One region of the Thalassotalea fusca genome, then DNA from elsewhere that is predicted to be linked to it. Evidence: predicted binding sites of a transcription regulator. Region 1 holds the regulator's gene; the other holds the start of a gene.
The links. Region 1 encodes FliA, which starts transcription of late flagellar genes. Its sites were predicted from a motif close to CTAAAGNTNNNNNNNNNNNNGCCGATA; they were not measured.
Positions count from the first base shown of each region.

Region 2: the regulator FliA is predicted to act here: its motif matches at 4,071-4,097, upstream of ACSLUK_RS10980 (VC2046/SO_2500 family protein).

Region 1 is NZ_JBQRUN010000001.1:460,904-473,585, forward strand. It holds gene flhB (flagellar biosynthesis protein FlhB) at 1-228, shown strand, start outside; gene flhA (flagellar biosynthesis protein FlhA) at 312-2,414, shown strand; gene flhF (flagellar biosynthesis GTPase FlhF) at 2,456-3,943, shown strand; gene ACSLUK_RS02040 (MinD/ParA family protein) at 4,133-4,975, shown strand; gene ACSLUK_RS02045 (RNA polymerase sigma factor FliA) at 4,997-5,716, shown strand; gene cheY (chemotaxis response regulator CheY) at 5,764-6,147, shown strand; gene ACSLUK_RS02055 (protein phosphatase CheZ) at 6,178-6,921, shown strand; gene ACSLUK_RS02060 (chemotaxis protein CheA) at 6,935-9,061, shown strand; gene cheB (protein-glutamate methylesterase/protein-glutamine glutaminase) at 9,094-10,203, shown strand; gene ACSLUK_RS02070 (flagellar motor protein) at 10,196-10,942, shown strand; gene ACSLUK_RS02075 (flagellar motor protein MotB) at 10,939-11,895, shown strand; gene ACSLUK_RS02080 (ParA family protein) at 11,907-12,682, shown strand, end outside.
Region 2 is NZ_JBQRUN010000007.1:167,616-180,297, forward strand. It holds gene rlmA (23S rRNA (guanine(745)-N(1))-methyltransferase) at 1-537, opposite strand, end outside; gene xthA (exodeoxyribonuclease III) at 618-1,424, opposite strand; gene ACSLUK_RS10970 (response regulator) at 1,928-2,644, shown strand; gene ACSLUK_RS10975 (ATP-binding protein) at 2,704-3,999, shown strand; gene ACSLUK_RS10980 (VC2046/SO_2500 family protein) at 4,132-4,656, shown strand; gene ACSLUK_RS10985 (YchJ family protein) at 4,689-5,174, opposite strand; gene ACSLUK_RS10990 (hypothetical protein) at 5,246-5,647, opposite strand; gene ACSLUK_RS10995 (lysozyme inhibitor LprI family protein) at 5,862-6,275, opposite strand; gene ACSLUK_RS11000 (YciI family protein) at 6,275-6,574, opposite strand; gene ACSLUK_RS11005 (septation protein A) at 6,588-7,154, opposite strand; gene ACSLUK_RS11010 (M24 family metallopeptidase) at 7,829-9,040, opposite strand; gene ACSLUK_RS11015 (STAS domain-containing protein) at 9,336-9,629, shown strand; gene ACSLUK_RS11020 (response regulator) at 9,681-10,040, shown strand; gene ACSLUK_RS11025 (chemotaxis protein CheA) at 10,050-12,161, shown strand; gene ACSLUK_RS11030 (chemotaxis protein CheW) at 12,162-12,680, shown strand.

The DNA.
Region 1 (12,682 bases):
CGTACCATTGCTAAGGAGCATGGTATAGAAATTATTGCCTCGCCTGCATTGGCACGCTCACTTTATTATACTACTGAGCTTGATGACGAGATCCCTGAAGAACTGTTTGCTGCGGTAGCACAAATACTTGCCTTTATTTTCCAGTTGAATGAGCATAAGAAGGGGCGGGCCAAGCGACCTAAGCCGGTGTCAAAAACCCTACCGATTCCGGATGACTACCGATACTAATAGCAATTGAATATTAATGTAATTTCTTGGTCTGAATTTTGCTGAGCTAAATGCATGCGTCAAAATTACAGCGAAGAGATTAAATGCAATTAGCTGCACATTTCAATCAATTCAAAAATAAAAAACTCGGATTGCTTTCCGGTTTAGGAACACCAATTTTGGTGATGGCAGCGCTGGGCATGGTTATTCTGCCTATGCCAGCGTTTTTGCTAGATATCTTGTTTTCTTTCAACATCGCATTAGCGCTTGTCGTGTTACTTATCACGGTTTATACCTTAAAACCGTTAGATTTTGGCTCCTTTCCTGCTGTGTTATTAATTGCAACTATTTTGCGATTGGCGCTCAACGTTGCCAGTACCCGAGTCGTGTTACTTGAAGGCCATAATGGGCCTGACGCAGCTGGTAATGTTATTGAAGCATTTGGCTCCGTTGTTATCGGTGGAAACTATGCGGTTGGTCTCGTTGTATTTTTGATTTTGGTTATTATCAACTTTGTGGTTGTCACCAAAGGTGCAGGCCGTATTTCAGAAGTAACCGCTCGCTTCACACTAGACGCAATGCCGGGCAAACAGATGGCGATTGATGCCGATTTGAATGCAGGCTTTATCAGCGCTGAGCAAGCTAGAGAGCGTCGCAATGAAGTAACAGCCGAAGCAGACTTCTATGGTTCTATGGACGGTGCGAGTAAATTTGTTAAAGGTGATGCTGTTGCGGGTATTTTGATTTTATTTATCAATATTATTGGCGGTTTAGTAATTGGCATGGTGCAGCATGATCTGTCATTCGATTCTGCCGTAGAGATTTATACCTTACTGACCATTGGTGATGGCTTAGTTGCGCAAATTCCTGGGCTATTACTTTCGGTTGGTACCGCTATTGTCGTTACGCGTCAAAATACTACGCAAGACATGGGTCATCAGGTTAGTACGCAGCTAGGTCAAGAAAAATCTCTCTATATTGCGGCTGGTGTCATGTTTGTTATGGGGATAGTTCCCGGCATGCCAAAGGTCGCTTTTTGGCTATTTGCGATATTGATATCTGGCTTGGCCTATTTTGGCGAGAAGTACAAAAAAGCCAAGGCGATGCAAGAAGCACAGCAAGCTGAGGAGAGTCAGGCCGAAAGTCAACAGCAGCAGTCAGAAGTCAAAGAACTAGATTGGGATGACGTTAACCATGTCGATATTATCGGCTTAGAAATTGGTTACCGATTGATTCCTATGGTGGACAAATCTCAAGGTGGAGAGTTACTTAACCGTATAAAAGGGGTTCGTAAAAAACTATCTCAAGAGTTCGGTTTTCTTGTACCTGCTGTACATATTCGTGACAATTTAGATCTAGACCCTAATACCTATCAAATCTCGTTAATGGGGGTGACGGTCGGTGAGGCTGAAATTCGCCATGATCATGAACTTGCCATTAATCCAGGCCAAGTATACGGAAAATTAGATGGTACACCGACCAAAGATCCTGCTTTTGGGTTAGATGCCGTCTGGATAAAACAAAATCAGCGAGAACAAGCGCAGGCACTTGGCTATACCGTAGTTGATGCGTCTACTGTTTTAGCAACGCATTTAAGCCAAATACTCACTAATAATGCCGCTCAGTTGCTTGGGCATGAAGAAGTTCAAAATCTACTGGATATGTTATCTAAGAATTATCCTAAGTTAGTTGAAGGATTAATTCCTGATGTGCTGACGTTGGGGACGGTTGTGAAGGTATTCCAAAACCTAATGAATGAAGGTGTTGCCATTCGAGATATGCGCAGCATTGTACAAACATTAGTAGAGTATGGACCCAAAAGCCAAGACCCAGAAGTATTAACAGCAGCCGTGCGAATAACACTGCGAAGATTTATTGTTCAAGAGCTCGTAGGCCCAGCCCCAGAAATACCCGTCATAACATTGTCACCAGAGTTGGAACAAATGTTGCACCAGTCAATGCAAATGGCAGGAGATGACGGTGCGGGTATTGAGCCGGGTCTTGCAGAGCGACTACAAACATCGTTATCCGATGGTGCGCAGCAGCAAGAAATGGCAGGCGATACACCAGTATTGTTAACCTCAGGTATTTTACGCTCTGTACTGGCAAAATTCGTCAAATATACGATTCCGGGTTTACGCGTAATTTCTTACCAAGAAATACCTGATGACAAACAAATTAAGATTGTCAGCGCAATTGGGCAATAAGCACTAGCGAATGGCAAAGCAGTAAAATTAAGGGGTAGCTTGTGAAAATTAGACGATATGTAGCAAAAGACATGAGAACTGCGTTAGCTCAAATTAAAGAAGAATTGGGCGCAGATGCAGTCATTATGTCGAACAAGAAAATCCCTGAAGGCGTAGAACTAATGGCAGCGGTTGATTACAATCAGCAAGCTAGTTCAGCGCCAGTTACTGCATCTGAAGAACCACAAGAGTTAGCGATTGATGGACGCGCCATTGATAACGACGTTGTTTCATTAGGTGAGCAAGCGCCAACACAAGCTGCAATGACCGCTTCCTCGGAGCAACCGCCCGCCGATAGCTTACAGGCCTTATTGCAGCGTCAGACATCAAAAACTAATCACAGTGCCCCTCAACATGTCGATATTGCAAATCAGTCAGTGAGTTCACGAACGCCCCGCGAACTTGATATCGAAGCACAGTTTAAGAATTTTACTCAGCGTTTAGAGCAAGGGTCTACAACAAATAGTCAAGAAAGTGACGCTTTGCCTTCTTCAAAGGCACAAACGTCAACAGAGCAATCCACTGGGCATCAGAATAATGTAGCGGCCAACAATGTTTCGCGCGATGCTGAACTTGAGCAAATGAGACAAGAAATGGCGTCTATTCGTCAATTGCTAGAGCATCAAGTCTCTGGACTGATGTGGCAGGACATGGCGCAACGCGACCCAAACAAAGCGCTTTTAGTAAATCGACTATTAGACATGGGGATTAGCGAGCAAGTAGCAGAGCAAGTGGCGTGCTATGTGCCGAATAATTACAGTGAAGAACGTGCGTGGGAAAGTGCGAAGCAATTACTCAGTCGCCAATTACAAACGACTAGTAATGAAATTATACATCGCGGTGGCGTGGTATCTTTAGTGGGACCAACGGGCGTAGGTAAAACGACTACCATTGCAAAATTAGCTGCACGCTTTGCACAAGTTCATGGAGCAGACCAAGTGGTGATGATTTCGACTGACAGTTACCGCATTGCGGGTTTCGAGCAACTTGCGACCTATGGAAAAATCATTGGCTGTCCAGTAAAGCAAGCGAAGAGTGCGCAAGATCTAGACGCATTATTACAGCAATATGGTAATAAGAAGTTAATACTAATTGATACAGCCGGAATGGGACAAAGAGATATGCGGTTAGCCGAGCATTTGACTACCTTAATTGCAAATTCTCGTGTTAAAATTCGCAACTACTTAGTACTGGCTGCAAACGCTCAACAAAGGGTATTACAAGAAAATGTAGAGCGATTTAACAAGATTCCATTAGCAGGCTGTATCTATACAAAACTAGACGAAAGCCTCAGTATTGGAGAAATTATTGCAACGTCTATTCAAAATGGGCTTCCTATAGGTTATCTTACTGATGGACAAAGAGTTCCAGAAGACATTAAAGTTGCAAATGCAGAAAAGTTAGTTACGCTTGCTGATAGGTTAGCAATCAAAACAAGTGGTCATAAGTTCTGGCGTTCAGCCGGGCACAAGTCCACTGCAGTTGTTTAGAGTATTTGATATACCAATTATTAGCGATTGTGGATTATTTGAACATCTAATAATTGTTTCGTCGCCTAACATTGAACAACCATGGCTATTTCTATAATCTTAGTTAGGTTATGTAATTAGTATACGTTCAATCAATCAGGCAAATACAACCGTTCAATGATTGGTATTTGTAGTTGAGAATTAAAATAAATGATAGATCAGGCTAGCGGCTTAAGAAGAATGCAAGAACCTCATCATATTAAAGTTATTGCGGTATCTGGAGGAAAAGGAGGCGTTGGTAAAACAAACGTTTCACTTAATACATCTATCGCGTTAGCACAACAAGGCAAACGAGTACTTGTACTAGATGCTGACTTAGGTTTGGCCAATGTAGACGTAATGCTCGGTCTGCGTGTTCGCCGAAATTTATCTCATGTATTGTCTGGCGAATGCGAGCTGGATGACATTATCATTGAAGGACCAGCAGGGATAAAAATTATACCTGCAACTTCAGGCACACAGTCAATGGTCGATCTAACGCCATCAGAGCATGCGGGATTGATTCGTGCATTCAGTGATATGAAAACTGAATTCGATGTACTTATTGTAGATACCGCTGCTGGTATTTCAGATATGGTATTAAGTTTTGCCCGCGCTGCACAAGATATCATGCTTGTGGTTTGTGACGAACCCACCTCAATTACTGACTGTTACGCATTGATGAAGTTATTGAGTCGTGATCACGACATATTCAAATTCAAAGTTGTTGCAAATATGGTGCGAAGTCCCAAAGAAGGACAGCAATTATTTGCTAAACTATCTAAGGTAACCGATCGATTTTTAGATGTGGCATTAGAGTTAGTTGCTGTTGTACCTTACGATGAAAATATTCGTAAGTCTGTACGGAAACAACAAGCTATCGTTGAAGCGTTTCCTGATTCTCCTGCATCAAAAGCGTTTAAGGCATTAGCGACTAGAATTACAAAGTGGCCAATACCTCATCAAGCGTCAGGTCATTTAGAGTTTTTTATTGAACAATTACTCGATAATTAGTTTAAGGAAGAGTGAACGATAGTGATTAAAGCGAATGCTTATAATGCTCATATCGACAAAACTGCCTTAATTGAACAGCATACTGTTCTAGTAAAACGTATCGCCTATCATTTACTCGCTAGATTACCCGCCAGTGTCATCGTTGATGACTTGATACAGTCTGGCATGGTCGGGCTGTTAGAGGCCGCCAATAATTTCGATCACAGTAAAGGCGCTAGTTTTGAAACGTTTGCCGGTATTCGTATTCGTGGAGCAATGCTTGACGAAATGCGACGCGGCGATTGGACTCCTCGCTCTGTACACCGCAATAGCCGTATGATCAGCGATGCAATAAAAACACTAGAGGCTGAATTAGGGCGAGATGTATCAGATGTTGAAGTTGCTGAAAAACTTGATATTTCGCTGAATGAGTATCATCATATTCTTAATGAAGTGAGTACAGGGAAAATAATTGGTATAGATGATTTGGGGGTTAGTGAAGATGTCATCCATACTCAAACAGAGAATCAAGGAAGTGACCCGTATCAAGACATTGAACATTCTGTGTTCAAAAAGTCACTGAGCGAGTGTATTACCACTTTACCTGAGCGTGAAGCTTTAGTACTGTCGCTCTATTATGACGAAGAATTGAATTTACGTGAAATTGGTCAGGTGCTAGATGTAAGTGAATCTAGAGTGAGCCAAATTCATAGCCAAGCATTACATCGATTAAAAGCGCGTATGCAATCTTGGCAAAGTTAAGTACAATATATTAGTAAAGAAATTAAATTATCTCCCCGGAGGGCGCCTTGGATAAAAATATGAAAGTGCTTGTTGTTGATGATTTTTCAACAATGAGACGTATAGTGAAGAATTTGTTACGCGATTTAGGTTTCACCAACATTCAAGAGGCTGATGATGGTAGTACTGCGTTGCCAATGCTTCAAGGTGGAGACTTTGACTTTGTTGTTACAGACTGGAACATGCCGGGTATGCAAGGTATTGACTTGCTAAAAGCAATTAGAGCTGACGAAAAGTTAGCGCATATTCCTGTGTTAATGGTTACTGCCGAAGCTAAGAAAGAGCAGATTGTCATGGCAGCGCAAGCTGGTGTAAATGGTTACATTGTTAAGCCATTTACTGCGGCTACGCTAAAAACTAAGCTCGATAAAATATTTGAGCGATTAGCGTAATTTAATCAATCTGTTTGATTAGGATGTTGCATGAATAAACTACCAAATGTTCATGTGTCGTTGGAGCAGGCTAAGCGATTAGTTGAATACCTCGAGACAGGACAACAGGAAAAAGCAGATGAACTGATTTCTGAAATTCAGAATCCGATCAACTCTGAATTATTTGCTGAAATAGGCAAGTTAACGCGCCAATTGCATGATTCTTTAATGAATTTTCAATTGGATTCTCGTTTGAACGACCTAGCTACAGCGGATATTCCTGACGCTAAAGAGCGTTTAAACTACGTGATTAGTCGCACAGAAGATGCGGCTAATAAAACGATGGACGCAGTAGAGTCTATTTTTCCTGTGGTTGATTCTATTCAAAAGCAAGTTAAAGCAGTAAATCCCCTTTGGGAAAAGCTCATGCATAACGATTTAGAATTAAACGAATTCAAATTGTTATGCCATGACATCGATAAACTCCTGAAAACTACTGACACTGAAACAGCTAAAATGCATGCATTAATGACTGATGTGTTAATGGCACAGGATTTTCAGGATCTTACTGGACAAGTAATTCGCAAAGTTATCGACCTCGTCCGTGAAGTGGAAGATAGCTTGATTAACATGTTAACCGCTTTTGGTATTTCATCTGATGAAGCCAAAGAAAAAGCTAGGCCTTCAGTGGGCGAGAATTTAGTTGAAGGGCCTATCGTTAACAAAGAAGAAAGAGATGACGTTGTTGCTGACCAAGATGATGTTGATGATCTCTTATCTAGCTTAGGATTTTAAGGGGAGTTGGTGGATGTCTTACGAAGCGGACGAAGAAATTCTACAGGACTTTTTAATTGAAGCTGGCGAAATTTTAGAGAGTCTTTCTGAACAGCTAGTAGAATTAGAAAACGATCCTGATAACGCTGATTTACTCAATGCTATATTTAGAGGCTTCCACACAGTAAAAGGTGGCGCTGGATTCTTATCATTGACTGAGTTAGTTGATGCCTGTCATGGTGCGGAAAACGTGTTTGATGTTCTTAGGAATAATCAACGTTCGGTTACTCCTGAATTGATGGATGTGATTTTAAAAGCATTAGACACTATCAATGATATGTTTGCTCAAGTTCAAAACAGAGAAGAAGTAGACCCGGCAGATCCTCATTTATTGGAAGAGTTGCATCGTTTAAGCGAGCCAGAAGGGGCGGAATCTTCGGCTCCAGCTCCTGCTCCAGAACCCGTGCAAGCGCCAGAACCAAAACCTGAGTCTTCAGCAAGTAGCACGGACGAAATGAGTGAAGAAGACTTTGAAAAGCTTCTCGATGAATTGCACGGTGGTGGCGCTCCAGGTGCAGCTACTGCTTCTGAACCAGCTACTAGCGTTGCCACAAGTAATAGTGATGAAATCTCAGATGATGAATTTGAATCATTGCTTGATGAACTGCACGGGCAAGGGGCATTTTCGTCAAATGTAGAGGGCAATAAAACATCGTCTAATTCAGATGAAATTAACGATGATGAGTTTGAAGCATTACTCGATGAACTTCACGGCAAAGGAAAAAGCCCTGCAGCTAATACTTCAGCTTCTTCGCCAGCTGCGGAGCAACCAAGCGCTAAGCCAACACCAGCTCCTGCGCCAGCTTCAACTCAAGCGGCTAAGCCTGCTGCACCAGCACCGTCAAGTGCTGCTGCGAAACCTGCCGCTAAAAAGCCTGCTGAAAAGAAAGCAGCGACCAGTGCATCACAAGGTGAAACTACGGTTCGTGTTGATACCAAACGACTTGACCAAATCATGAATATGGTGGGTGAATTAGTATTGGTTCGTAATCGACTAACTAGTTTAGGTATGACCAAAGAAGATGAAGAGTTAACGAAAGCGGTGTCTAACCTAGACGCTGTGACGACTGATTTGCAAGGTGCGGTCATGAAGACCCGTATGCAACCAATCAAAAAAGTATTTGGTCGTTTTCCTCGTGTTGTAAGAGACTTGGCGAGAAGTTTACATAAAGAGATAAAATTAATTCTAGAAGGTGAAGAAACGGATTTAGATAAGAATCTTGTTGAAGCACTTGCCGATCCTTTAGTCCATTTAGTGCGTAACTCAGTAGATCATGGTATTGAAGAGCCAGATGTTAGGGTGGCTAATGGCAAAGAACGCGAAGGTACTGTTATTTTATCTGCGTCACAAGAAGGTGATCACATTCTCTTAACTATTAGAGATGATGGCGCGGGAATGAATGCTGATAAGCTAAAAAGCATTGCGATAAGCCGCGGTGTATTAGACGAAGATGCTGCAGCACGCATGTCTGATCAGGAAGCGTATAACCTTATTTTTGCTCCTGGATTTTCGACAAAGACAGAGATTTCCGAAGTTTCGGGCCGTGGTGTTGGTATGGACGTTGTTAAAACGAAAATCACCCAGCTAAACGGCACTGTTTCGATTGATTCAGAATTAGGAATTGGTACGGTCCTTGAAATCAAGGTACCTTTAACATTGGCGATATTACCAACGCTAATGGTGGTTGTTGGCGAACAAACATTTGCGCTACCGCTTGCAGGTGTTAATGAAATTTTCCATCTTGATCTTACGAATACCAATGTAGTTGATGGTCAATTAACAATAATTGTTCGTGATAAGGCAATTCCATTGTTCTATCTTGATCAATGGCTGGTGAGAGATTTTGTCGATAAACCAAGAGACAAAGGGCATGTAGTCATTGTTCAATTGGGCACACAACAAGTTGGTTTTGTTGTAGATAGCTTAATTGGGCAGGAAGAGGTGGTGATTAAACCACTCGATAGATTACTTCATGGCACGCCGGGAATGGCTGGCGCGACTATTACAAGTGATGGTGGTATAGCGTTGATCATCGATGTACCTAATATGCTGAAGTTTTACGCGAAAAAATCTTCTATTCATAAGAAATTGCGTTCTTAGCATAGGCTAAGTGCTAACAAAAGAGAAAATAGATGGCCTACAAGGTATTGGTTGTTGATGATTCAAGCTTTTTCCGTCGACGGGTAACCGATATTGTCAATAGTGACCCCAATCTTGAAGTGATTGGTGCTGCTGTAAACGGTTTAGAAGCCGTTGAAAAAGCACAGACCTTAAAACCTGATGTCATAACGATGGATATAGAGATGCCGTTATTAAATGGCATCGATGCTGTAAAGCAAATCATGGAGAAATCACCAACCGCAATTTTGATGTTTTCTTCTCTAACCCATCAAGGCGCCAAGGCAACCTTAGACGCGCTTGATGCAGGAGCATTAGATTTTCTACCTAAGAAATTTAATGAAATAGCCAGCTCTACCTCTGATGCTGGCAATATTTTGCGTCAAAGAGTACTGGAGCTAGCGCGTAAAAGAGTTCCTAGATTAAGAAGGGTAACGCCTCGTACAACTCCTACAGAGGGGCTCAGAAGCCAAGCGGTACCTTCTACGCCAGCACGCGAGGTAGGTAAAACACCAACGTCAACTTTTCGACGTAGTTCAGGAAAGAAATATAAATTAGTAGCTATCGGTACCTCTACCGGTGGCCCAGTAGCATTGCAAAAAATTCTTACCCAATTACCAGAAGACTTCCCTTTACCCATCGTCATGGTGCAACACATGCCAGCAGCATTTACTAATGCTTTTGCTAACCGATTGAATACGTTATGTAAAATAAGAGTGAAAGAAGCTGAAAATGGCGATATTCTTAAACCTGGCTGTGCGTATTTAGCCCCCGGTGGTAAACAACTTATTATCGATGGTACGGAAAGTGCAGCAAGACTAAAAGTAATTGATGATGATTCAGAGCGCATTGCATTTAAGCCAAGCGTAGATATTAGTTTTGGCTCTGCTGCAAAGATCTTTTCGGGCAATGTGTTGGGAATTATTCTTACCGGAATGGGATCTGACGGGAGAGAAGGGTCGCGCATGTTGAAAGCAAAAGGCTCAACAATTTGGGCACAGGACGAGGCTACCAGCGTTGTATACGGAATGCCGCAAGCGGTTACTGCTGCTGGGATTACAGATATTTCGTTGCCTCTTTATGATTTTCCTTTGAGTATACTGAAGGAACTTCAGCATGGATAAGCTGAGTGTTCTTGGTATATGTTTAGCAATAGTCGCCATATATTTTGGTTTTGTACTAGATGGCGGCTCAATTGTTACTTTACTTGAATTACCCGCATTTATTATCGTTTTTGGTGGCACAATTGGCGCAGTAATGTTGCAATCGTCGACTGCACAATTTTTTCACTCTTTATCGTTATTGAAATGGATCTTTGTTCCTCCGAATTATGATGTTAATAAAGGAATTACCGACATCGTAGAGTGGGCGACCAAGGCACGAGAATCAGGCTACTTAGTACTAGAAGGTGTTGCCGAAGAAGAAGAAGACTTTTATGTTAGAAAAGGGCTCAATATGCTCGTTGATGGCAACGAAGTCGACAACCTTCGCGTATCGCTAGAGCTGGATTTAGATTTGTATCGTGAACATAACCTTCGTTCTGCGCATGTTTTTGAGTCAATGGGCGGTTATAGTCCGACAATTGGTATTTTGGGGGCTGTGCTTGGTTTGATTCACGCCATGAGCAATCTTTCCGATCCTGAAGCTTTGGGTCATGGCATAGCTACTGCGTTTGTTGCAACGATCTACGGTGTTGGCTTTGCCAACTTAATTTATATTCCAATAGCAAACAAAATAAAATCAATCGTTCACGAACAAACAATGTATCGTGAGATGATTGCTGAGGGGATTATTTCAATTGCACAGGCTGAAAACCCTCATGCGATAGAAAACAAACTATCAGCATTCAGGTTAGAGCAATGAGGCGATTAAAAGCGCGAAGACATTCAGTTGAGCACGACAATGTTGATCGTTGGTTGGTATCTTACGCCGATTATATGACGTTATTGTTTGCGTTATTCGTTGTTTTGTACGCAATGGCAATTGTTAACGAAAAGCCTTTTGAAACCGTCACAGAATCGATCGGCCGAGTATTTCAAGCTAACGAAGCATTGCCAAAAAATCGTGGTCATGGTGATGACATACTTCCAGTAAACACCGCCAGAACAAATAAGCGATTATACGGTAACGGTATATTAGAAGACGCAGGCCCCGAGTTATTGGATGGTGAGGCGACTTTATCAAATGTAGATGAGAGTGACGTTGGCACTAACTTAACTTCATTAGAAGAAGAATTACACACCGCTTTGTATGATTTAGTTGAATCGGGCTATGCACAACTGCAAATAGACGGTGACTGGCTAGAGATTGAACTTAACAGTGGCTTGTTATTTCCATCAGGCTCTTCTTCGCCTACAACTTCAGCTCAAGCAATTCTCTCTGTAATTTATGATGTAATAGGTGATGTTTCTAATTATATTCGAGTTAGAGGGTATACAGATAACCAGCCCATAAATACAGAAATTTTCCCATCTAACTGGGAGTTGTCTGTCTACCGTGCCACTGCAATTTTAAGGGTACTTGAAGAATTAAACTTAAACCCGGCAAGAATGGCGATTGAAGGATACGGTCAGTATTATCCGAACGCGGATAATGCTACAAGAAACGGGCGAGCACAAAATCGTAGGGTTGTGATTGCAATTTCTAAATATGGATTAGATGAAGCAAATTTAGTTAATGCTCCTACAATTAGTGTAGAGGACGTTAACGCGATAAAGAACGTTCAAACTCAAGATGATACCGAAGAAATTCGCATTATACGGTTAGAAAATGGCGGTATACGTATTACTACGCGCAAAGATGAATCAGAGCAATAACAGGTGAACGATTGATAACTTGGACTATAGCCAATCAAAAAGGTGGTGTCGGAAAGACAACTACAACGATTACGTTAGGTGGCTTGCTTGCTGAACGTGGTTACCGTGTGCTGTTAGTAGACACAGATCCTCACGCATCATTAAGTTATTATTTTGGTATTGAATCTGAAGATTTGGAACTGAGTGTTTATGATCTATTTGTACAGGTTTCAACCAAAGAGCAAATTTTACAAAGCCTTTGCCCTACCAAATACTCTAATATTGATATATTACCTGCCACGATGGGACTAGCGACGTTAGATCGCTCACTCGGTAGTAAAGGTGGTATGGGATTGGTGCTTAAAAAAGCCATGAACCTTTTACACAGTGAATATGACTTCGTGTTGATGGATTGTCCCCCTGTGCTTGGTGTATTAATGGTCAACGCATTAGCTGCATCGAACCGTATTATTGTGCCCGTACAAACTGAGTTTTTAGCACTGAAGGGATTAGATCGCATGATGAAGACGCTTGAAATCATGCAAGGGGAGCAAGAAGAACCATTTACTTATTCCATTGTTCCCACTATGTTCGATAAACGCACCAAAGCATCACTACTAGCTTATCGAAAACTCCAAGAGCTATATTCTGAAGCGGTTTGGCCCGGTGTTATCCCAATTGATACAAATTTCCGTAATTCGAGTGAGTCACAAAAAGTGCCTTCTGATTTTGCGCCATCGTCGCGCGGCGTATATGCTTATAATAGCTTTCTGGATTATTTACTTAAGCTGGAAAAAGAGAGAAGTTA
Region 2 (12,682 bases), on a different contig from region 1:
AGCAGCAGGTGTCACTGTTAATAAAAAGCCCTCATTTCTTAGCACACGCGTAAATTCTTGCTCTAGTATCGGAGCATAGATAGAGTAAAGCCAATCAATGGAACGTGACTCAAATGGTAGTTTGGATAACGTGCCTACACTAAAATGACAGTCATCATATTTCTTCGCGGCTTTTTTTATCGCTTCTTTTGCGATATCAATTCCATATACACAGTTTTGTGCCGTCTTATGCTGATTGGTGTAATAGCCTTCACCACAACCTGCGTCTAAAACGGTATTCGCATTAGGATGGAAAGTTTGCATGAGTTCGGTAAGCTTAATTGCTAAAGGCGAATAATATCCTTTGGAAAGAAATGATCTTCTTGCATTTACCATCGCTTTATTATCACCGGGCTCTTTCGAACGTTTAAACTGGACTGGTAACAAATTCACATAGCCTTCTTTAGCTAGGTCAAATGTATGATTATTTTCACATTTGAATAAACGCGTTTGCTGCGTCAGCGCTTGGTTACATATGGGACATAAATAGTTAGGCATAGTATTGATACTTTTAGTGAAGCTGGATAAGGCTAGATAGTAAGTAACGAGACTGGCTCGCTACTTCAATTACCACATGATTATTTAAATACTGACCAGATTGGTGCATGATCAGAAGGTTTCTCGATACCGCGCAGTTCGTAATCTATATCAGACTCTATACATCGCTCCGCATACGATGGCGTGGCTAGAACAACGTCAATTCGCAGACCGCGGTTATCATCAAATCCACGTGAGCGATAGTCAAACCACGAATACCTTTCTTCTCGCGTTGGGTGTAACGCTCTAAAGGTATCAACAAAACCCCAGTCTAACAGGGTTTTTAGCCATTCGCGTTCTTCCGGCTGGAAACTGCACTTACCCGTTTTTAACCAGCGCAAGCGATTTGGTTCGCCTATGCCGATATCAAGGTCTAGCGGTGAAATATTAATGTCACCCATGATGACAATGTTTTCGCTTGCGTCATGATGTTCATTTAAGTGCGTCATTAGATCCTTATAGAACTGGCGTTTATAAGGAAATTTTGTTTCATGAGCTATGTTATCGCCTTGAGGGAAGTAGCCATTCATCACGGTTATAGGCTCACCTTCTTCCGTCGTGGTTTTCACCATTATCATGCGTCTTTGGGCGTCTTCATCGTCTGTGGGATAACCTTTGATGACTACGTCGGCTTCTTTTTTACAAAGCATTGCAACACCGTAGTGTGCTTTTTGTCCGTGAAAATAAACGTGGTATCCCATAGCCTGTACGTCTTCCAAAGGAAATGCTTCGTCATGAACTTTTATTTCCTGCAGGCCAATGATGTCAGGCTGATGTTTGTCAATTAGTGCTTGCAATTGGTGAAGGCGTGCTCTTAGGCCATTGATATTAAAAGAGACTATTTTCATTTATTCTTGATCCTTGCATCGAAGAGATTTCAATTTGTACTACGTATTGATTAGCCACGTCTGTAATATATGTGATTTGCTTTGAATTATCATGTAGACAGCCTTTGGCGACAATTTGTGTGACGAATGATAACAAAACCTAAGGGCTAGAAAAATAGCAAGGAATTCATTTACCACAAACTGATGCAAACTGCGCAAATGATATATTTGTTAAGATTTGAGAGTTGCAAACTAAATGCCGCATAAATATTTAGCTTAACTTGCCGTTGCAATCGTTTGAGTTGTTAACCGAGATAAAGCATTAAAGCACTTAATTACCGTTTTGTTACTTTATGTAACCTCCCGGTAAAACCTTGTATTTTCGCTTGTTTAACGCAAGTCAACTGACTAATCTAGGCGCATTCAACGAATATGGTTGTTGATACAAATTGATAAACCTTGTGAACAAAATATTTGTTAGCCTAAGGTTTACAAGCAATGTATATAATACAGGAGTGTGTTTTATGTCCAATAGCAAATCATCAGTTAAAAAGATCTTACTGGTAGAAGATGATCGCCAACTTTCGAACCTAGTTACTGACTTTTTAGAAAGTGAAGGTTTCCATGTTAAACAGGAATTTCGTGGCGACACAGTGGCAAAGCGCGTTGAGCTATTTGCACCAGATTTGATTATCTTGGATCTAATGCTACCTGGAAAAGATGGTTTTTCCGTTTGTAGAGACTTACGACCAAACTATAAGGGCCCTGTATTAATGTTGACGGCGAAAGGTACGGATTTTGATCAAGTGTTAGGCTTGGAAATTGGTGCAGATGACTATGTTATTAAGCCAGTAGAACCACGTGTGCTATTAGCTAGGGTTAGTGCATTACTACGCAGAGGAAACTTGCCTGGCGAGAGTAATGAAAACACAGAAATTGATATTGGCAAATTACATATTAGTCGAGGCTCTCGACAAGTTATTTTAGATGGAGAAAATATCGAATTAACCAGTCAAGAGTTTGACTTGTTATGGTTATTAGCAAGTCGTTCGGGCGAGGTCCAAAATAGGGACTATATATACAAAGCAGTCGTCGGGCGTGAGTATGATGGAATGGACCGAAGTGTTGATGTGCGAATTTCTCGATTAAGAAAGAAGCTATTTGATAGTAATGAAACGCCGTTTCGTATAAAAACAATCTGGGGACAAGGCTATTTATTTGTTCCGGATGCGTGGAATTAATTTGAATGAATAAATGGTGAGATTCTGTATCTCACCATTTTTTTTAGAAAGGAATTTTGATGAGACTAGGTCGATCATTTTTTAGCCTGTATACACTCATTATATTGAGCTTTATTGTTTTCTCATGGTTGCTAGATGAGCTTTGGCGCTCTTATCTTGAGCAAGACATTGAATCTTATACTGGGTATAAAACTATGTTGCAGGCTATTGGCGATTATATGCAGAAGCACCCGCAAGAAGAGTGGCCTGAAATAACCGCAACAGTAGCGAAGAAATATCAATTACCATTTAAACTAATGCCATATTCACAGCTCAAGGATGTTGAGCGTGCTGATCGTAAAGCCCTCAATAAAGGAAATACCTACGTTTATTATGGTGATGACGATGTAGTGCTGCACCATTTGATAGAGAACTCTCAAACATTGTTGGTGTTGGGGCCAGCTAAGATGCCAACACGGCCACGTGCAGAAGCGCTGTTAAGAGCGTTTATTTTGGCGTTGCTAGGTTTAGTGATTTTGTTTTGGCTGTCACCCATATCAAAAGATCTTGATGCCTTAAGAAAATCCGCCGAACAGCTTGGCGAAGGCGATTTCAATACAAATGTTCCTGCTGCAAAATCGAATATGATGGCCTCTATGGTTAGCGCGTTTAATATGATGGCGAGAAAGATCCAGCGACTAATCAACGCCCATAAAGAACTATCTAGTGCAGTTGCACATGAATTGAGAACGCCTTTAGCAAGAACCAAATTTGCATTGCAAATGCTTGAATCGAATTGTGATGCTGAAAAACAAAAACGTTATCGCAATCAGATAACTCAAGACGTTGCGGAATTGGAAGAGCTTATCAATGAAATGCTTTTGTATGCGAGCTTTGATAGTGAAAAACCTGAGCTAGTCATTCAAGAACATGAACTATTAAATATTATTGCAGAGCAAGTGGAAAATGTTCGTCCATTTGTTAGTGATATTAACATTCAAAGTACAAGCGAGACTCTTGTTGTAGCCTGTGATAGTCATTTTATCAGTAGAGCGATTGCTAATTATGTCACTAACGCAAAAAAGTATGGTGACGGAAAAATTACTGTTTATGCTGGCATAAACGATGGAATGTGTACCGTTAGCGTTGATGATAATGGCAGAGGTGTGCCTGACAGTTTTAAACCGACAATCTTTGACGCTTTTTCACGGGGCGATGAGAGTCGTAATAAAGAAACCGGTGGGTTTGGCTTAGGATTAGCAATTGTGTCACGTATTATGGAGTGGCATAACGGTAGCGCATGGGTTGAGGATAGCCCGATGGGCGGTGCTTCATTTAAAATTTCTTGGCCGGTAAGTCAATCTTACAGTGCCTAAAAATTGTAGTTTAAGCTCCTATGTAACTTATAGGTACTTTATTGAGCACATGAATAGAATGTCGATTATTTACTAAAGTATTTATTAAACTGCCGATAAAGAGAATAACAATGTGTTAAGAAGTTATTCTCTTTGATCTCAGAACTCAATCAACAATCTGCACTAATCGATGAACACAGGCTTGGTTCGACACTGAACCAATGTGTACATCAAGGAAATCGTTCAGAATTTTCGCTTTTGTTGGCCATGCTCGACGAGGATGTGCGTTTTCACGCGCAATTTACATTACCTCAGAAAGATGAATTCGATCATATCAGGCAGACTAATGATTTAAGACGCTTCTTCGACTTACCAGAACCAGCACCTATAGCATTGACAGCCGTTGAACAAATTTCAGATTTTGAACAAGCTGAAATGATTGAAAAGGGCCGATTGAGCGACTTAAGATTGCAAGATGCTTTGCATCCGAAACCATTGGCATTTAGAGACGATAAGCTGCATATTCCGACTAGTGTTTTGACAAATACAAGTATTCATTGTCAGCATAAAACCAAGACAAAATCAGAGACCAAGCGTAGTGAATTTAATGCGGAAGGTTGGCTGAAAAACATTCAGAACACGCTTGTACAATCGACTTTGTTTGAGTTAACAGCGTAACTGTCCCGTCCTAAAATAAGTTATATGTTTTACTACTTACCACAACATTTCTTAAATTTTTGCTTACTACCGCATAAGCACTGGTCATTTCTTTTCGGTACAACTAGCTCGTCATGGATTAAAATATCACCATCAAGATAAACCCATTGGTGTTTTTCAACAACAAATCGAGATAGTTCTTTCATCTGAAAATAGTGATTTCCTTGTCGATATATCGCTGTAAAGGTAACCGTAGAATTGTCTGCTGATTCAAACGCTTCAATCGCCACGTTCGAAGATTGGTGAATGATTAGTTTTAGCCACTTGCATTCATTTGACCATTCGCTGATCTCTGTCAACGTATGTTGCTTTCGCTTTTCTAAAGCGTAAGTATTGAGAATATATTCCGCATTTCCACTAGCGTATGCACTGAAACGTGAACGCATTAGTTGTAATGGTGTTTGAGCGAGTGTTTGTTGTTCAATAATTGGCTGGCAACATTGGTTAAAGGGCAAATTACTACAACAAAAGCAAGACATAAATTACTCATTCTCAATGAAAGCCAGCATTATATTACATAGTGTTAATGATCCACAGTGGTTTCAAGTCTCTAGTGTAATTTTTGTTTGGTATTTAAGATGATGCACTGTGTATCGCTCATAGCTGCCATTTTGGTTAGCTGGCTAACTTCGTTATTTTTTAGCTTTGGGTTACATAGTATCAATGCAGAACAGTTACCTTTTAACAGCGTTCTTTCTATGTTGTTTAGTTTTACTGGATGGTGGCGAGAGTTTACTTTTAGCACACGTGTAGGATCGATTGATTCGCTCAATACTAATTGCTCTAACGATTCTTCTTCAGGGTCAACCATCATAATCCAACGTTTTGTAGACCTATATTGACTACAGATGTTGGCATATTCGTTTACTAATAGTTGTTCATCTGAAAGTGTTCTTATATCTAGCTTTGTTAAATGAACTGCATTCTTGTTTGTCATATCTTGCTTACTCATAGTGACCTCGGTCTCAATTGGTGCTGTATTGTTATACAGTATGTGTATTTATACAGTGTGTCAATAGTGGGTAAGTTAATTTTTAGATAAGTTTACAAGTCATTTGATTGGGTGTTGATTAAGTCTTTGAATATGTGAAGGTTTATAAAATAAAAAACCGAGCAAATTGCTCGGTTTAGTTGGTTATTTAAGCTATGAACTTATACTCTATTGGTTAATTTGTAATTTCGCCCAGTTCTTTGATACGTTGATCAGTGATTTGTATATAACATTTCTTGTAAGCAGGTGCGGCACTCTTATCTGGTGAAAGGTGTAGATATTGCCAACGACAGTTGTTCTCTCTAAACGTAATAAAGTTTCGTTGAGAGCGTTTAAACATCTCAAGTGCTGAACGTCTACCTGTTTTTAGTGCGAACTCTTCGAGAATAAATATTTGGTTGTTTATCCACGTTTGTAGTTCCCGCTCTTTCGCTTCTTTGACACGATCAAAGCACATTGAAAGCTCAGATTCGTCCTGATAATTTGATTCGCATTCGGTTATTGTTTTTTGCAGTTTTTGTGCAAAAGTAGCATTACTCAAGAGAATAAATGTAGCGAGCAATGTAGGCTTAACAAGTATATTTTTCATTAAGGTAGTACTTTTTTATATGGCTTCACAATAACTTTTTCGTAAACACCTGCTTCAATGTAAGGATCATTATCTGCCCATGTTTGTGCGCTTTCTAAGCTATTAAACTCGGCAATAATCAATGAGCCGGTAAAGCCTGCATCACCTGGGTTTTCGCTGTCAATTGCCGGGCAGGGTCCCGCAATAATCAATCTACCTTCTGTTTGTAATGCTTTGATTCGCGACAGGTGCTGCTCTCTAACTGGTAATCTTAATGATAAACTATCAGCGACGTCTTCGCTGTAAATCATGTATAACATTTACGAATTTTCCTTATTTAATCTTTTCCGACTCTTGGTTATTATCTTCATGTTCTTCTGGCAGGTATTTTTGTACCACCAATATAGTCAAAATTGCGAAAACAAATGTTAATCCAAGTAATCCAAACACTTTAAAGTTGACCCATGTGTCTTGCTCAAAATTATAGGCGACATATAAATTTAGTAACGCACAAAAGATAAAAAATGCTGCCCAAGACAGATTCATTTTATTCCAAACACTTTCAGGTAAGGTTAGCGCTTCACCCATCAATTCTTTAATAAAGTTCTTTTTGAATACGTAGTTGCCGACTATAAGAGTGAGAGCGAATAGAAAGTTGATTATCGTGACTTTCCATTTGATAAAAGCATCATTTTGGAAAAATATCGTTAAGCCGCCAAATACAGTTATCATACCAAATAACATCCATGTCTTTTTAGGCACGGGTTGACCTTTGACTTTAAAATAGACCAGATGAAGTGCTGAAGAGGCGATTAAGGTTGCTGTAGCCCAATATATATCAACCAACTTGGATACAATAAGAAAGAGCACTAAGGGCAAAAATTCAAAAATTGCATTCATAAATTAAAGGGGTCTCGATTACTTTGTTTCATTAGGATTCTATCTAATGCTAGCGTTAGATCCAACTGATAATCTACGGCATGGCAATAATAACTAATATTATACCAATCCGTATAAGAAATTGCTCTCTTAGCGAGAATTTAAAGGTTTAGAGGCAAGGCATTGATTGCAAAGAATGGTTATTCTCGGCAACTGCGTCCTGCGTTGCCCTAATAACCTACATCCATGTAGGAACCTTGTTAAAATCAATAACGCAGCATATAAGCCTTTAAAACTCGCCCTTTGGGAATGCATGGGCAACATGATAACTACACAAAATAAGCTTAATGTACGACTGCATGGATGCAGGAGGTAGAGCGACGCAGGATGCCAAAGCCGAGAACAACTATATCTACACTTATTTCGTTTGTTCTAATGTCGCCCATGTCATTCTAAGTGGGCAATTCTTTATGCGGATTGGTATTAGCCATTTCTCTTTCGAAAATTTGTGGACACTTAACTCTCTAATTAATCAGTAGACTTAACAAATATAGTTAGGGCATACAAAGTGGGCTAACATGTTTGACAAGCGTGATAAAAAATAGAATTTTGGCGGGAAACTAATGCTTATACGAATTGGTATTAGTTCCCGTCAGTGATATTTTTGAGTTTTTGTGATTAATAAAAACTAAATGCTAATATCCAAAAGGATTATCTATACTATGTGATGGTTCAGTGAACCACTTTGCGCCTTCTTTAGTCATATAGAAGTGATCTTCTAACCGAATACCAAATTCATTTGGAATGACTAACATTGGCTCATTTGAAAAGCACATTCCTTCTTTTAATAGCGTATCATCGCTACTAACTAAATAAGGCCATTCATGGATATCTAAGCCAATGCCATGTCCTGTCCGGTGAGGGCAGCCGGGTGTTTGGTAATCGGGCCCTAATCCTTTTGACGTCAAATAGTTTCGGGCAGCGATATCGACATCGCCACATCTATCACCTAGCTTAGCTGCGTTGAAAGCGGCTAACTGTGCATCTTTCTCTATTTGCCACATTTCACGTTGTCGTTGATTTGCTTCGCCGAACACGTAGGTTCTTGTAATATCTGAGTTATATCCAAATATTTGGCACCCGGTATCAATTAAAACCACATCATTTTTTTCTAGCACTTTGGGGGATTTAACACCGTGTGGGTAGGCACTGTCTTCGCCAAAAAGCACGATACAAAAGTGGGAGCCCTTTGGAGCTCCAACTTTCTTGTGAGCTTGATTTATAAATTGCTCCACCTCGGTGGTCGAAATACCTTCACGTAAGATTCTAGCTACCGCTTTTTGTACAGCCAAAGTCATGTCTTTTGCTCGCTGAAGCAAGGCTATCTCTTGCGGCGACTTACACATGCGACAACCCGCAGTAACGGGCTTAGCATCAACTAAAGTTACTGAAGGCAATGCTTGTTGGATGCCATTGGCAACAAAAAATGCTGTAGACTCATCGATGGCAATATCTCCATTGATTAAGTCTAGTCGGGTAATCGTCTCAGCAAAAAGTTGGAAAGGACTTTCGTGTTCATGCCAGCTAACAACTTCGCCTGTAACTGCCATATATTGTTGAAGCGTGTTCACTTCAAAATGAGGGGCTATATAAAATAACTCTCCCGACTGGGGAATGACAGCACCAACCATTCTTTCACTTGCATACCATCTAGTGCCTGTAAAATAATACAAATTTGTGCCTGCATTGATATAAGTCGCCGAGATATTGTGCGCTTTCATTATTTGTTGCGCTTTTGTAATTCTGCTCTTGTATTCAGCTAACGAAATATCTTCAATCCCTTCAGCCATATTAACAAGGTTAGCCAGTTCGATTTCAGCTGTTGAGCCACCAACTCCAATTGTCATTGTTTTGTCCTCTTAGCAATTAACTGTGCAATTATGCCAGACTATTTTTCAGGATGGAATATTTTATACAATCTGGTTTTTGGATAACGTTTTTATCTCTCATTATAGTGCGCCAGTTTTGTAACGTATTGGCGGACTTAGCAGAAATTGACGTTGATTTCGAAGGTGGATGGAAAAGGAATTTATCTGTTCTATCCATACACATTATTGCAATGCGTGTTTTACATATGAATTTGAATCCATTTCTTGCAGAGTGGGAATTATGGCATATATTTTAAATTAGCAATTCTAACTTATGGATATGGGAATCGGTACTTTGTTTAAATTACCAAAGGATTTAACAATAGCCCAAGTGGAAGAATGTAAATCTAACCTAATTCAATTCATTGATTCCAACGATACTATCAGTATTGATGATAGTGAGCTTGCACGAATAGATACTGTTGGCGTGCAGCTACTGTTGTCGGCTGTCACATATATTGCAGCCCAAAACAAGACATTAGATTGGCAATCGTCTTCGGAAATTCTTCGACAAAGCATTCGACAGTTGGGGGTAAACGATACCTTACTGGAACAATGCTTAAGTTAGGGTGTTTTAGTTTACAAATAAGCAGGATTTTAAAGGAAAAAGGAAACTAATATGGCCAAAGTGCTGGTTGTTGATGACTCGAACTCCATTAGGGACATGGTTAGTTTTACGTTGAAGAGTGCCGGATACGACACGGTTGAAGCCAAAGATGGTATGGAAGGACTAACGAAAGCTAAGTCTTCTGATTTTGATTTGGTTATTTCTGATGTAAACATGCCAAATATGGATGGAATAAACCTTTGTCAGGAATTAAGAAAGCTTCCTACATTCAAATTTACGCCCATTCTCATGTTAACGACAGAGAGTTCGGGAGACATGAAATCAAAAGGTAAAGCCGCCGGAGCTACTGGATGGCTTGTTAAGCCGTTTAACCCAGACAAGCTATTAGCAACAATAAAACGCGTAGTATAGGGAGATACCATGAGCGTCGATCTTTCGCAATTCATACCAACATTTCTGGAAGAGAGTTTCGAAGGGCTGGAATTGATGGAGTCTAGCTTGCTGGATTTGCAGCAAGGAGACGGAGAAACAATTAATTCAATATTCCGTGCCGCACATTCAATCAAAGGTGGTGCGGGAACATTTGGTTTTAATCACGTCACAGAGTTTACGCATCTTGTTGAAACATTGCTTGATGAAATGCGAGATGGACGCCGAGAAATTCAATCTGCCGATGTTGAGCTATTGTTACAAGCAGTGGATTGTATGCGTTTGCTTATCGAAGCCATTCGCGATGGCGTTGATTATGATGAGTTAAAAATTAGCGAGACAGCAAGCCAACTCGAAACATTGCTACAATCCGGTGAAACATCACCTGCTGCGTGTGCTGAAGAAAGTCAATTACAAACACAAGAGCTCACGGTTTGGCATATTGTATTTAAACCTGAGCATCACTTAGTCCAGACTGGCAATGACCCACTATTTCTATTTAATGCATTACGAGATTTAGGTGAACTTGAAGTTAATGCAGATTGCAGTCATTTACCCGCATTAACAGCTATAGATGCAGAAGAGCTGTATTTAAGTTGGACATTATCACTTAAATCTAATGCAACAGAACAGGATATTCGTGAAGTATTTGAATGGGTAGAGGATGAATGCGAACTGATAGTAACTCCTGTTTCAACTCCCAATCATTCGTTAAGTGCTGAAACAAGCGATACTGATAAATCCAGTGCGGAATTAGGTGACCATTCTACACAAAGCGAAGGAGAGCAAATTAAATCGGTTAGTAAATCAATAGAACAAAGCGCTTCTGCAAATCAGCCTTCACCAAGTACTGAAAAAGGTCTTTCCAAAAATAAAGCGGAAGTTGGTTCCATACGTGTTGGTGTCGATAAAGTTGATAGTCTAATAAATTTAGTGGGTGAGCTTGTTATCACTCAATCGATGTTATCTGAATTAGGTAATGACTTCGACATTTCAAAAATTGAACGTCTTACCTCAGGCTTAGAGCAACTATTGCAAAATACTAAAGAGCTTCAAGAGAGCGTGATGCGAATTCGCATGTTACCGATAAGCTTTGCATTTAATCGATTTCCTCGCGTTGTACATGATTTATCTAAAAAAACTGGAAAAGAGATTGAATTGGTACTTAATGGTGAGAATACCGAACTGGACAAGACAGTTATGGAACAAATAGGTGATCCGTTGGTTCACCTAGTGAGAAATGCAGTGGATCACGGAATTGAACCTTTAGACGTTCGTAGAGCGAAAGGCAAGCCTGATAAGGGAACTATTACACTTGATGCCTCGCATGAAGGCGGCAATATAGTCATCGAAATAAGTGATGATGGTGGTGGTATTAAACGAGACGATGTGCTCGCTAAAGCAATAGAAAAAGGTATCGTCGAACAGAACGCGATGCTTACAGATAATCAAGTATTTGATCTTATCTTTGAACCGGGATTTTCAACCGCTAAAGAAATAAGTGATATTTCGGGACGCGGTGTTGGCATGGATGTAGTCAAAAAAAATATTCAGGCGCTTGGTGGCCGAGTTCAGGTTGAATCAACCATTGATGTTGGTAGCACCTTTCGTGTGAACCTGCCATTAACGTTGGCGATATTAGATGGTCAACTGATTCGTGTTGGCGATGAAACCTATATTATCCCGCTTATAACTATCGTAGAGTCATTACAAACCAAGCCTGAACTTATTAATCGAGTGTCGGGAGATATGGTGCTTTATCGATTAAGAGAAGATAACGTGCCAGTTATTCCTATTTTTCAATTGTTTAACCTAAAAGCTGAACATGAGTCAATTGAAAATTCTCTGTTGGTCGTAGTGGAAGCGGATGGTCAGAAAGTTGGTTTAATGGTTGACGATTTGTTGGCGCAACAACAAGTTGTCATCAAAAGCTTGAAAGACAACTATCAACATGTTGATGGTATTTCTGGCGCTACGATATTAGGTGACGGTTCTGTAGCGATGATTCTGGATATTCCTGGGCTAATTCAACTGGCGATTGGCAATAATATGCATGTTAATCATCGTCATATACAAAACTTACCTGAAGAGGTTGAGGCTTAAATGGATATTCAAGCACTAGTTAATGAGATCCCAGATAGTGATCAGTCAGTAGCTGACGGTATTGATTTTATTTCCAATGGCAAGCAGTTCCTGATGTTTAATCTCGGTAGTGAGTGTTATGCCGTTGACATTTTATGTGTAGAAGAAATTCGGAGTTGGGAAGCACCGACAAAAATACCTAATGCGCCTGAGTATGTAAAAGGAGTGATTAACATTAGAGGGCTAATTGTTCCTATTATCGATTTTAGACTCAAATTTAATATCTGCCGAGCAGATTACATTGATTCAACTGTAGTGATGGTATTGACCATTGAGAACGATACCTCAACTAAAACAATGGGGTTAGTAGTGGATGCAGTTTCGGATGTTATCGATGTCGATGAAAACGATATCAAAGCCGGTTCCGGATTTGTCGGTAGTATTCCGCCGGAAAACGTTCAAGGGTTAGTCAATGTAAATGACAGTGTTGTAACTGTGCTAAATGTAAAAGCCTTACAGCAGATAGGTGAACAAACCTAAAT